3 regions of the Modestobacter sp. SYSU DS0290 genome follow, and region 2 is predicted to be linked to each of the others. Evidence: predicted binding sites of a transcription regulator. Region 2 holds the regulator's gene; each other region holds the start of a gene.
The links. Region 2 encodes LexA, which represses DNA repair genes until DNA is damaged. Its sites were predicted from a motif close to TCGAACANNTGTTCGA; they were not measured.
Positions count from the first base shown of each region.

Region 1: the regulator LexA is predicted to act here: its motif matches at 2,419-2,434, upstream of ACI795_RS11995 (DUF222 domain-containing protein).
Region 3: the regulator LexA is predicted to act here: its motif matches at 1,579-1,594, upstream of ACI795_RS01455 (DUF222 domain-containing protein).

Region 1 is NZ_JBJHAI010000012.1:82,489-86,732, reverse strand. Features, by position in the region: gene ACI795_RS12005 (hypothetical protein) at 1-411, shown strand, start outside; gene ACI795_RS12000 (NUDIX domain-containing protein) at 651-1,061, opposite strand; gene ACI795_RS11995 (DUF222 domain-containing protein) at 1,127-2,401, opposite strand; gene ACI795_RS11990 (MFS transporter) at 2,542-3,828, opposite strand; gene ACI795_RS11985 (DUF5937 family protein) at 3,884-4,244, shown strand, end outside.
Region 2 is NZ_JBJHAI010000025.1:33,783-38,026, reverse strand. Features, by position in the region: gene nrdR (transcriptional regulator NrdR) at 1-156, opposite strand, end outside; gene ACI795_RS17305 (LysM peptidoglycan-binding domain-containing protein) at 468-749, opposite strand; gene lexA (transcriptional repressor LexA) at 1,275-2,090, shown strand; gene ACI795_RS17295 (hypothetical protein) at 2,112-3,179, opposite strand; gene ACI795_RS17290 (phosphatase PAP2 family protein) at 3,151-3,888, opposite strand; gene hflX (GTPase HflX) at 3,996-4,244, opposite strand, start outside.
Region 3 is NZ_JBJHAI010000001.1:288,674-292,917, forward strand. Features, by position in the region: gene ACI795_RS01445 (class I SAM-dependent methyltransferase) at 1-1,110, shown strand, start outside; gene ACI795_RS01450 (VOC family protein) at 1,130-1,507, opposite strand; gene ACI795_RS01455 (DUF222 domain-containing protein) at 1,649-3,091, shown strand; gene ACI795_RS01460 (DNA repair helicase XPB) at 3,577-4,244, shown strand, end outside.

The DNA of each region.
Region 1 (4,244 bases), on a different contig from region 2:
CTGCTCGTCGGCGGGCACACCCGCACGCCCGGGGAACCCGCACCCGCCGGGCGCACGCCGGACCAGGCGGTGAGCTACCTGGACGTCCGCCCGGCGGACGACCCGGTCGAGGGCGACGTCGTCGCCATCGACATGGAGGTGGGCATCCGGACCCTGGTCATCAGCGGACCGCGGGGTGCCACCGAGGCGGTGGTCCTCGACGCTGACGGCGCGCAGCAGGTACGGGTGCCCCTCGAGGAAGGCGTCACGAGCCTGCCCTTCCCGGCGGGTGCGTCCGCCGTCCAGGTGGTCGACCGGAACGGCCGGCTGACCCCGGCGGAGCCGATCAGCTCCGGGCAGATCGGCTCCTGGGGCGACTTCGGGAGCAGCTCCACGACGTCGTTCGCCACCCCGATCCCCCCGCCGGCGTGAACCGGCTGCGGCCCGAGGCCGAACCAGCCAGCGTCCTGGCGGCGCGACAGCTCATCGAGGACGCCCGACAGCGCCGCTTCGCGCTAGGCCCCCGCCGGACGCCACCGTCGGGGATCCGGTCCGCCGTCGCCCTGCCCCACCCGCCCGTGCCCGGGCCGCACCGAACGGCCGACTGATCGGATCGGGACGGCCCGGGCCATCGGCTGGCGGGCCATCGCCTGACGGGTCGCAGCCGTGCGTCAGCCGGCGTCCGCGCTCGCGGTGAGCAGCGCGCTCAGCAGGTGCAGGTAGCCGGGGTGGGCGAGCTCCAGCGACGGCAGGCCGGCTCCGTCGGCCCACCGGATCTCGTCGTGCTCGTCAGGGCAGGCGTTGGTGGGCGTCCCGCGCCAGGCGCGCACCGCCCAGACGCCCAGGCTCAGGTCCGCGGCCGGGTCACTGATGCGCGCCACCGGCTCGGGGTCGATGGCCAGCGCCTCGACCCCGAGTTCCTCGCGCAGCTCGCGGCGGAGCGCATCGAGCTCCGTCTCGCCGTCGTCGACGTGTCCACCGGGCAGGTCCCAGACGTCGGGGTACCAGCGGCGGTGCGGTGACCGGTGGGTGAGCAGGACCCGTCCATCCTGGAGGAGCGCCCCGGTGACGACGTGGTGCACGTGAGCAGTCGACCACGCCCGACGTCCGGCCCTCGAGCAGCCACCTGAGGCGGGCTCCGCCGGGATCAGGTGAGCAGGGGCCCGATCAGGATCTCGGTGCCGTCGGGCCGCCACGTGCGCCATCGTCCGTCGGGTTGTCGCTCGATCCGGAACCCGTGGTGGACCTTGGTGTGGTGCCGTTCGCACAGCAACGCCGAGTTGCTCAACGACGTCTCACCACCGTTGATCCAGTGGACCAGGTGGTGCACGTCGGCCCACCAGTGCGGCGCCCCGCACCCGGCGAACACGCAGCTCTTGTCCCGCGCCACCACCGCCCGGCGCAGCCCGGGGGTGACCACCCGGTGCTTGCGGCCCAGCTCCAGCGGTTCCCCGTCCGGGCCCAGCACGATCCGGGAGACCACCGCGTCACAGGCCAGCCACCGGGCCCGCGCGGCGGAGATCACCGCCCCGAAACCGGTCTGCGCCGCACCGGCACCGGTCCCCGGGGCGGCCAGGTCCTCCACGTCCAGACCGAGGACCACGTGCGGCTTCTCCGTGCGCAGCGTCGGCAAGCCGCCGGACGCGAGGGCGTTGTCGCACAGCTGCACGAGCGCATCGGCCTGCTGCTGCGCGCGGGTGCGGGTGTCGCCCTTCGGCCGGTCTGCCTGCAGCATCGACTCGACCGCCGCCTTGAACTTCTCCCCACCCACGGCATCGGCATCCAGCCGCGCGGTGATGCTCCCGTCGGCGTGCGTGGCGATGCTCAGCCGCCGCCCCTCCGTGGGATCCGGCTCCGGCCCGTCGGGGTCCAGTGCGTCCTCGAACGCCCGCACCGCCACGACCAGCGACGCATGCGGCGCCCCCCGCGCGACATCCGCCCATGCGGAGTCGAACGCGGCCAGGTCGATCCCCTGCTCCTCGGCTCGGGCCACCTCGCCCGGGCCGACCGCGCCGGCGACCACGTCGACCTGCGCCGCGGTGACCTCACCGCGCTCGAACCCGGCTGCCAGCGCCGGGAAGGACTCCAGCACCCGGCCAGCCCGCACCACCCGCGACGCCTCACCAACCGACAGGCGGGCGTGCCCGAGCAGCCACGACCGCATCGACTTCAGCCCATCACGCTCCGCGGCCTGGGTCAGCTCCGCGTGCCGCACCGTGCGGGCCAGCTCGGCGTCCAGCCGGTTCCGCGCGGCCACCAGCAACGCCGTCCGCTCCAGCACTGCACCATCGCGGAGCCCGTGCAGTTCCTCGCCCACCCGAGAGTCCAACGCCGACAGCACGCCCAACCCCGACAGGTCGTCCGTGGGGAGCTCCGCGACCACGTTCGGCGCAGGGGCGTCCAGCGTCACCGAGCCGCCCACGGACACCCCCCCGCCATTCGAATGTGTGTTCGAACTCTATCGACGAATGGGCAGCCTCACCAGTCGAATCCGCAGGTCAACGACCTGTCCACAGATCAGCTGGGAGCCTTGACACCCGGCTCGATCGGTTGAGCCACCGCTCAATCACCCGACGGCCCGGCGGCCGGACCCAGCCCCGACGGCACCCGCCGGGCGATGACCCAGGTGACGCCTCCGGCGGCGGCGAACACCGCCGCCAGCACCCCCCACCCGACGACACCGTGCTCGATGGCGGTCGCAGTGACCACCAGCGGGGCGAGCATGGCGCCCAGGGAGTAGCCGGTCTGGCTCACCCCCTGATAGGCGCCGGCGCTGCGCGGGTCGGCGAGCTCGAAGGCGAGGCCCCAGTTGCCCGCCTCCGCCCACATCTCCGCACCCGAATGAGCCAGCACCGCCAGCACCAGCACCGCCACGGCGACGGCCGCTCCCCCGGCACCCGCCACCGCGTAGAACGCGCAGGCAAGCGCCAGCAACAGCCCCGCCCGGGCAACCACGCGACCGGCGACCCTGACATCGTCGGTCCCGCGGGCGGCCCGCACCTGGAAGAGCGCGACCACCACCGTGTTGAGCACGAGCAACGCCGAGACCGTCACCGCCGGCGCGTCGGTGTGCGACGCCACCCACAGCGGCACCCCGACGGTCTGCAGCCCGAAGTGCATCGCCATCACGGCGCTCAGCCCGGTCACCGCCAGGTACCGGCGGTCCCGCAGCGGTGAGGGGCCCCGGGTCCCCGCGGCCAGCGGATCCGGCAGCCCGTCACTCCCGACCGGCTCCCCCTGCCGGGCCAGGCGGCGCAGCGGCGGGCAGGACACCAGCACGAACAGCCCGGAGACGAGCATCGCCGCCCGGTAGGCGACGCCGGTGTCCACCAGCAGCGCCACCCCCGCCAGGACCGTCCCCAGCCCGATGAACACGTTGGTCACCACCCGCAGCCGGGCTCGGACGACGACCCGGTCAGCGCCGGTGAAGCTGCGGGCGAGCACGGCCTGCCGCGCCGTCGACTGGGTGTAGCGCAGGCCCACGGCGCAGCAGGCAACGGCGATGAACAAGGCCGTCGTCCTGGCACCCACGTAGGCCACCAGAGCCAGCCCCTGACCCAGCGTCGCCAGGAGGAGGAGTCGCCGGGCGCCGAGCCGGTCGGCGAGGAACCCCGCCCCCAGCGAGCCCGCGACGCCAGCTGCCCCGGCGACCGTGAGGCCGGCCCCGACGGTCGTGGCGGACATGCCCAGCACCCGGGTGAAGAACAGCGCGCTCACCGTGTAGAAGACGCCACTGCTCAGCGAGGTGGCCATGGTGGCCCAGGTCAGCGCGCGGGCCACCGGGTCGTGCGGCGCCAGCGTCTCCCGCATGCCGGCCAGGGGTCCGCCGTGAACGTTCACCGTCTGCACGTGGTCTTCCTGCCACCCGGGGCGCGGCAGGCACACGGAGATAGCGTTGTGCTTGATGATCCGCTACGAGCTGGCCGGGATGGACCTGGCCGACGTGCGCTTCGCCATCTCGCCGCTCAACGAACTGGTCCTCTCGCTGCGCGCCTGGCGCGACCCGGGCCGGCACCCGCTGCACCTGCCCTGGCTCCGGCGCGTCACGGAGGCGAGGTCCGAGCTCGACGCCCCCCTGCTGCTCGCGCTGACCGACGCCCGGCTGTGGACACCGGACTTCCTGACCCCACGCCCCGGTTCACCGTTGACCCGGATCGAGGACGAGCTGACCGCCCTCCGGGGAACGCCGGAGGAGCGGGTGATCCCGGACGTGATGGCGGTGCACGCGGTCACCGACCCCGCCGACCTCCCCGAGGTCCTGCGCG
Region 2 (4,244 bases):
GCTGCGCTTCACCACGGCGAGCACGGCCTCCTCGACGGTGGTGAACCGCCGTCCGCAACCGGGGCACGAACGGCGCCGACGGGTGGTCGCACCCTCGTCGGTCTCGCGCGAGTCGATGACGCGGCTGTCGGGGTTGTGGCAGAAGGGGCAGCGCACTGCGGGTCCACCTCCTCCCGAGGTGTCGCGGCCGGGTTCCCTGCGGTGCTGTGACACCGTGGACCACCCGGCCCGTGGACCGTTCCTGTGGACTGCTCCGGGGACATCCGGTGGATGGGCCGGGGAGAACGTGTGGAACGGCTGTGGACGACTTACATCCGTGTAAGCACTAGATGTTGTGGTGGAACCGTACGGCCACCCCTACAGGTGTGCAAGCCCTGCTGCGCGTGTCGTGTTCCGCAGCCGCCCCGCCCGCCGCTCCCACCCTCACCAGTCACAGCACCGGCCACCCGCCTGACCCGCCAGCCCGTTCAGGGCAGCTCGATCACCTGGCCCGGGTGGAGGACGACGTCGTCGAGGTCGTTGCGGTCGCGGATCGCGTCGACCACCGCCCGCCGATCCTCGTCCGGCGCCACGTCGCCGGCGATCGACCACAGCGTGTCGCCGGGCTGGACGACCACGGTGACGGCGCCGGCGAGCTGCAGCGCGGGCTCCTCGGCAGCGACGACCGCGACCGCGCCCGCGGCCACCCCCAGGCCGATCGCCACCGACACCGCCGCCACCACCCGCCGACCCCACCGGGTGAGCCGCAACGGCGGCTCCGCATGCCACCCGCCCGACGAGGGCGCCACGACGGGGCCGGCCGGATACCAGCCCCCACCCCGGACCGGCCGTGCACCCGCAGCCCCGGAGCGTGCCGCCGGCCGCCCGCTCGGCCGCACCGCCGGGCGCCGCCCGACGCGAGCCCCGGCCACCGCGGCGGAGGCACGGCCGACCCCGGGTCCCGCCGACACCAAGCGCAGCGACGGGCGAGGCGAGGTGGGCGGCACGGTGCCGGTGGTGGTGGCGGTGGACTGGGCGTGGACCATCGGTGCACTCCTCACATCGGGCGCCCGCTCGGGCACCTTCTCGAACGTCTGTTCGATTCGAACGTCTGTGCGATGTCTACCGCACCCCGCCGACAGGAGTGCTCCGACACGGCGCGTGTTCGAACACCTGTTTGAACAGCAGCGGTCGAGCCGCTACCGTGCGCAGTGAGACCACGACGGCGTCCCACCCCACCTCTCCGAGCGGGGCGCCACCGGGCAGCTGCGCGCGCAGCCGGACGAGGAGGACACATGGCGGTCGACGGCCGGACGGCGGACGAGCGCAAGGGGTCCAGCCGACGCAAGCGCACGGCTGGGCAGGCAGCGGAGCCGACCGCGGGCACCGGCGGTGCCGCGATCCGCGAGTTCCCCGACCGGGGCGAGGCCGGTGACGGACTGACGCAGCGCCAGCGCCGGGTCCTGGAGGTCATCCGCGACTCCATCGAGCGCCGCGGCTACCCACCCTCGGTCCGCGAGATCGGCGAGGCGGTCGGCCTCTCCTCCGCCTCCTCCGTGGCCCACCAGCTGTCGGTGCTGCAGCGCAAGGGCTGGCTGCGCCGCGACCCGAACCGCCCGCGTGCGCTGGACGTGCGGCTGCCCGGCGAGAACGGCGCGGCGACCGGACCCGACGCATCCGTGGAGGCGCTCGCGGCCGCCGGCGCCGCCACCGGCGTCGACGAGGCAGGGGCGCCGGCCCCCACCTACGTGCCGCTGGTCGGCCGCATCGCCGCGGGTGGCCCGGTGCTGGCTGAGCAGGCGGTCGAGGAGGTCTTCCCGCTGCCCCGCGAGCTGGTCGGCGAGGGCACGCTGTTCATGCTCAAGGTCACCGGTGACTCGATGGTCGAGGCCGCCATCTGCGACGGCGACTGGGTCGTGGTCCGCCAGCAGCCCAACGCCGAGAACGGCGAGATCGTCGCCGCGATGATCGACGGCGAGGCGACCGTCAAGACCTACAAGCGACGCGACGGCCACGTGTGGCTGATGCCGCACAACCCGGCCTACGCGCCGATCCCCGGCGACGACGCGACCGTCCTCGGCCGGGTCGTGACGGTGCTGCGCCGGGTCTGACCCCGGCCGCCGCCGGCGGGGTCACTCCCGCCGGCGGCGCAGCTTCCCGGCGATCCAGACCACGACCGTCGCGACGCCGGCCGCGATGACGCCGGCCGTCACCGGCGGCACCCCGCGGGCCGCGGTCACCAGCTCCCCCGTCGGCTCGGCACTGGGCGCGGCGTCGGTCGGCGTGGCGTCGGCGGCCGGATCACCGGGCAGGGGGACCAGGGTCACCGGAGCGGGCAGCCCCTCGCTGGTGACGAGCAGGTCGCGGTTGTTCGCCGCGAAGGTGATCGCCTCGCCCTGCGGCGACTCCGGGAGCGCGATCCTGATCGGCGAGCCGGACAGTGCCCCGGCCACGTCCGAACCGGTCAGCGGCCAGACGTAGGCGTCGGTGTAGGTCCGCAGGGCGATCCGCTGCCCGTCGGCCGACACCGCTCCCCCGGTCACCAGCAGCTGACCCGCCCGGCCCACCGGTCCGCCGGGGGTGCCGGTCAGGGAGAGGCCGAGCCCCACCACCCGGGTCATCGGAATCGTGGCCCCGTCGGCCAGGGGCGCATCGGGCCGGTACACCCCCGAGGAGCCGAGCACCTCCTTGGTGACCAGGTAGGGCGTGCCATCCGGGGCGAGCAGCAGCGCCTCCGCGTCGTGCGCCCCGTCCGGATAGGTCAGCCGGGTCAGCGTGGTGCTGCCGTCGGGCCGCAGCCCGATCAGCGCCACGGTCTCCCGGACGGCGTTGTTGTCCCCAGTGTCGGCCAGCCACAGCGTGCCGTCCGCGGCCAGGGCGAGGTCCTCGGGGTCGTAGGGGTCGACGTCCCCCGCACGCAGCTCGGCGACAGCGCAGGACGCGTCGAGGACGTACACCTCGGCCCGGTCACCGCCGTCGTTCATCGCCAGCAGCGTCTCCCCGGCGCTGGCCAGCCCGGAGATCTCGGGCAGCCGCGGGTCGGTGATGGTGCAGCGGGTGCTCGGCGCGGTCTCCTCGGCCAGCGCTGCCGAGGCCGGCAGGAGCGCGAGCACGACCGCAGCGGGCACGGCGAGCAGCGCCGGGTCCGCCAGACGGTGGCGGACGGCGCGGCTACGCGGCCGGGCGGCCCGCTCTGGCACGGACCCAGCGTGACACCACGACTGCGTCCAGTGCGTGAACCACGCCCAAGAGGACGATGCCGAGAGCAGCTCCCACGACTGCATCCGTGACCCAGTGGAAGTTCAGCGCCACCATGGCCACTCCCGTGGCCAGCGGCCCCAGCACGCTGAGCACCCCGGCGGCGCGCTGCAGCCGGGCGTGCAGGCCGTACTGGACGACCTGCCAGCGAGCCACGCCCCACATGAGCACGGCGTTGGCCACGTGCCCGGACGGGAAGCTCTCCCCACCGCGATGGAAGTAGGAGCCGGGATAGGCCGGCGCGGTACGCCCGGTACCCCACTTCAGGGCGTAGACCGCCGCGGTGAGCAGGGCCAGCGCCAGCAGCACGCGGAGCAGCGGGGCCGCCGTCCGGTGGCGCCAGAACAGCCAGCCCACCAGGCCGGCGAGCACCACCAGGATGGTGACCCGCCCACCGGCCTGGGTGAACACCCACACCGGCCAGTAGGCGGCGGAGTCGCGCAGGCCCCAGGACCCGATCCGGTCGGAGACCGCCAGGTCCAGTCGTTCCAGGAGCCCGCCGGCGAGGAGGTCGACGGTGACGCCCACGGCGACCAGCGCGGCGACGAGCACCAGCCACCACCGCGGCCGGCCGACACCGACCACCGGCTGCGCTCGAGGCCCGCGACGATCGGCGGCGCTGGACCTCACGCGCACCGCTCCGCTCGCCACGGCGTCACGGTACCGGCACCGTGACCTGACCGTGACCCTCCCGGGACGGCGCGGTGGTCGAGCCCGACGCCGGCGCCCCGTACGCCGCGCCCGGCCCCGGCCGGTGGTCAGCCGCCGGCGACGGGGGTGGCGAACCCGTCGAGCGCGGCCGCCAGGCCGTCGTCGACCCGCGCGGTGAGCCGGGTGCCGTCGGCCTCGTGCCGCTCCTCGAGCACCTCGCCGTCCCGGTGCACCCGGGCGACCAGGTCACCCCGGTCGTAGGGCACCAGGACGTCGACGTCGACGTGCGGGTGCGGCAGCCGGGCGGCGACGACGTCGCGCAGCGCGTCGATCCCCTCACCGGTGCGGGCGGAGAC
Region 3 (4,244 bases), on a different contig from region 2:
CCCGGCCAGCTCGGACTGGGCCGGGCGTACGTCGCCGGGGAGATCGACGTGGAGGGCGACGTCTTCGCCACCTTCGCCGCACTGAGCTCCGCCGGCCGGCTGGCCGAGACCGGCCCAGACAGCCCGACGACGCTGCGGGAGCGGCTGGCACTGCTCGGCACCGCGCTGCGGCTGGGCGTGATCGGCCCCGAGCCCGCACCCCCGGCCGAGGAGGCCGACCTGGGCCGCGCCGGACGGCGCCACTCCCGGACCCGGGACGCCGCCGCGATCAGCCACCACTACGACGTCGGGAACGACTTCTACGAGCTGGTGCTCGGCCCGTCGATGGTCTACTCCTGCGCGGTCTGGGAGTCCCCCGACGTCGGCCTGGACGCCGCCCAGGAGGCGAAGCTCGACCTGGTCTGCCGCAAGCTCGGGCTGCGACCGGGCATGCGCCTGCTCGACGTCGGGTGCGGATGGGGCTCGATGGCGATCCACGCCGCCCAGCGGTACGGCGTGGACGTCGTCGGCATCACGCTGTCGGAGGAGCAGGCGCGCCTGGCCCGCAAGCGGGCAGCCGAGGCCGGGCTCACCGACCGCATCGACATCCGGGTCCAGGACTACCGGACGGTGGACGACGGGCCGTTCGACGCGATCAGCTCCATCGGCATGGCCGAGCACGTCGGCCGGGAGCAGATGCCGGCGTACGTCGCCCAGCTGCACAGCCTGCTCCGGCCCGGCGGGCGGCTGCTCAACCACGCGATCTCCTGGAACGCCGGGACGGCGACCTGGAACCCGGACACCTTCATCGCCCGCTACGTCTTCCCCGACGGCGAACTGCTGGGGCTCGGCGAGATGGTCGGCCTGCTGGAGTCCCGCGACCTTGAGGTGATCGACGTGGAGCCGCTGCGGCAGCACTATGCGCTCACGTTGCGCGCCTGGGTGCAGCGCCTCGAGGAGCACTGGGACGCCGCCGTCGCCACCACCAGCGAGGGCCGGGCGCGGGTCTGGCGGCTCTACATGGCCGCCAGCGCGCTGGCCTTCGAGAAGGGCGACATGGGCGTCAACCAGGTCCTGCTGCAGCGGACCGGCGGCGACCAGCCGCCGCTGCGCCGCACCGACTGGCTGTGAGCGCGTCCGGCCGGCCCGGTCAGCCGTGGTGGACGGCCTCGACGTTGTGCCCGTCGGGGTCGCGCAGGAAGACGGCGTAGTAGCCGGGGTGGTACTCCGGCCACTCGCGCGGCGCGTGCAGCACCTCGGCACCCGCCGCGCGGGCGGCGTCGTGCACCGCGTCGACGGCGGCCCGGTCGGGCGCGGCGAAGGCCACGTGCAGCTCCCGCGTCTCCGCGCCGCCGGCGGGGCTCAGCCAGAAGTCGGGCTGGCCGCCGGGTCCGCAGAGGCCGACGACGGACTGGGCGCCGGCCGGGAAGCGCACCGCCTCCCGCAGGCCGATGGGCGCGAACGCCCGCAGGTAGAACGCGACGGCCGCCTCGACGTCGGCGACCTGGACCCCCAGGTGGTCGAGCATGCCGGGGACCGTAGCGGCGCGGGTCGCCGCGACGGGACGGTTTCGTCGTCACTCGCGAGAACTGTCGTACCTCGTACGTACGTTCGATGCATGCCGACGGCGACCGCAGGTTCTGCTCCGCCCGCGTCGCCCGTCAACGTGGTGATCGATCTGCACCCGGCGCCGCGGCAGGCACTGCCGCCGGTCTCGGCCTGGCCCGACGACCTGCTCGCGGCCCGGCTGCAGGGCATCCAGCGCCAGCGGGCGGTGTCCACCGCGGAGGAAGCCGAGCTGATCCTGGCCCTGGCCGGACAGCGGTCCGCCTCGGCGGACCCGGCTCCGGACCATCCCGGTGCCCGCCGGGCGGGGTGGACCGCGCAGCCGGCCGAGGGGGAGGTGAGCGAGTTCTGCACCGCTGAGCTGGCCACCGTGCTCAACGTCGGCCGGGGAACGGCGGCGGTGCGGTTGACCCGGGCGCTGGTGTGGCAGCGGAAGCTGCCGGCGACCTTCGCCGCGCTGAAGGCCGGGGAGATCGACGAGCGGCGCGCGCAGCAGCTGGCCGACGTGCTGCAGCACACCACCGCCGAGGTCGCCGGCCGGGTCGAAGAGGCGCTGCTGGGTGAGGCCACCGACCTGTCGGTGGCGCGGCTGGGCAAGCGCGCCACCGAGCTGATGCTCGAGTTGGACGCCGCGGCGGCCGAGGAGGCCCGGAGCGAGGCGGAGAAGACCGCCGACGTGCACCTGTACCCCTCGGCGTGTGACGGGCGGGCGGTGCTGGCCGCGGACCTGCCCACCGACGAGGCCGCCGAGTGCGCCGACCTCATCGACCAGCTCGCGCGGATGCTCAAGGCCGACGGTGACCAGCGCCCCATCGGGCAGCTGCGGACGCACGTGCTGTCGGCGCTGGTCCGCCGCCCCGCCGACCACGGCCTCCCCACCGTCGCCGCGAACGTGACGGTCACGGCCGCGCTCGAGGCGCTGGACGGCGGGGCCGCGTCGGGTGAGGTGAGCGGGCTGCCGATCACCGCCGCCCACCTGCGCGACCTGCTCACCCGCGTCGGCGCTCTCGGCCTCACCACTCCCGACGGCGGCACGCTCAGCTACGCGATCACCGGCCCCGACGGGCAACTGCTCGCCACCACCACCCCCGCGGAACTGGCGCGGCTCGCCAGGCGCGGCTGCCCGCAGCACCCCGACGACGGCGACGGCGGGCCGTGCGAATGCACCGTGCTCGGGCCACCACCGCCCACCACCAGCTACCGGCCCACCGACCGGCAACGCGCTTTCCTCACCGCCCGCGACCGGCGCTGCCGGTTCCCCAACTGCGGCCAACGCATCGGCAGCAACGACCTCGACCACGTCGTCCCGCACGCCGAGCGCGGCGCCACCGACTGCGCCAACCTCTGCTGCCTGTGCCGGTCCCACCACCGCCTGAAGACCTGCGCCCCCGGCTGGCACTTCACCATGACCGGCGACGGCGTGTTGACGGTGACCACCCCGAGCGGGGTCATCCGCACCACCCGACCACCCGGCCGGCAACCAGCCCGGCGCAGGCCGCCGGAACCTCCACCACCGCCCCCAGCCGACGACCCGCCGCCGTTCTGAGGCCCCATCGGCATGTCGATGTGTCGACATGCCGACGGGGGCGCCGGTCACCGACGGACCACCGTCGGGAATCCGGGGGACGGCACGTCGGCATCCTGGGAGGGTCGGCGGTGTGAACGCCGCCTCGTTCGTGCCCGCCACGGAGCTCTCCGCTGCCTTCTACCGGGAGGCGGTGGCACCACTGCTCGCCGGACGACCGCACGCAGCAGCTCTGCTGGGCTGGGGCTGGGCAGGCACTGCCACCGATCGGCGGCATCGACCAGGTCACCGACCACGCCGACGTGCTCAGCACGCCCGCGCACTACCGGCGCCTCGCCCCGCTGTGGGGCGGTCGCTGACCACGGCGCCCAGCCGGTGTCCCGCGCTCGGTCGCCGATCCCGGGGCCGTCGCCCGGAAGCAGTCGCCCCTCCCCGGCGTTACCTTGGGCAGTCCGGCGCGCACCTCTTGCGCCGACGTCCCCTCTCCCAGTGAAGGATGCGTGCGCGTGAGCGACGGCCCCCTCATCGTCCAGTCGGACAAGACCCTGCTGCTGGAGGTCGACCACCCGCTGGCCAAGGAGTGCCGGGCGGCGATCGCGCCGTTCGCCGAGCTGGAGCGGTCCCCGGAGCACGTGCACACCTACCGGGTGACCCCGCTGGCGCTGTGGAACGCGCGCGCCGCCGGGCACGACGCCGAGCAGGTCGTCGACGCGCTGGTCCGCTACTCGCGGTACCCGGTGCCGCACGCGCTGCTGGTCGACATCGCCGACACGATGGACCGCTACGGCCGGCTCACCCTGGCCAACAACCCGGTGCACGGGCTGGTGCTCACCAGCACCGACAAGGCCGTGCTGGAGGAGGTCGTCCGCAGCAAGCGGGTGGCCCCGATGCTCGGTCAGCGGATCGACGCCGACTCGATCGTCGTCCACCCCTCCGAGCGCGGCCGGCTGAAGCAGGCGCTGCTGAAGGTGGGCTGGCCGGCCGAGGACCTCGCCGGCTACGTCGACGGCCAGGCGCACCCGATCTTCCTCGACCAGGACGGCTGGAATCTCCGCGACTACCAGCAGGAGGCGGTCGAGGGCTTCTGGGCCGGCGGCTCGGGCGTCGTCGTCCTGCCCTGCGGCGCCGGGAAGACCCTGGTCGGCGCCGCGGCGATGGCCGAGGCGAAGGCCAC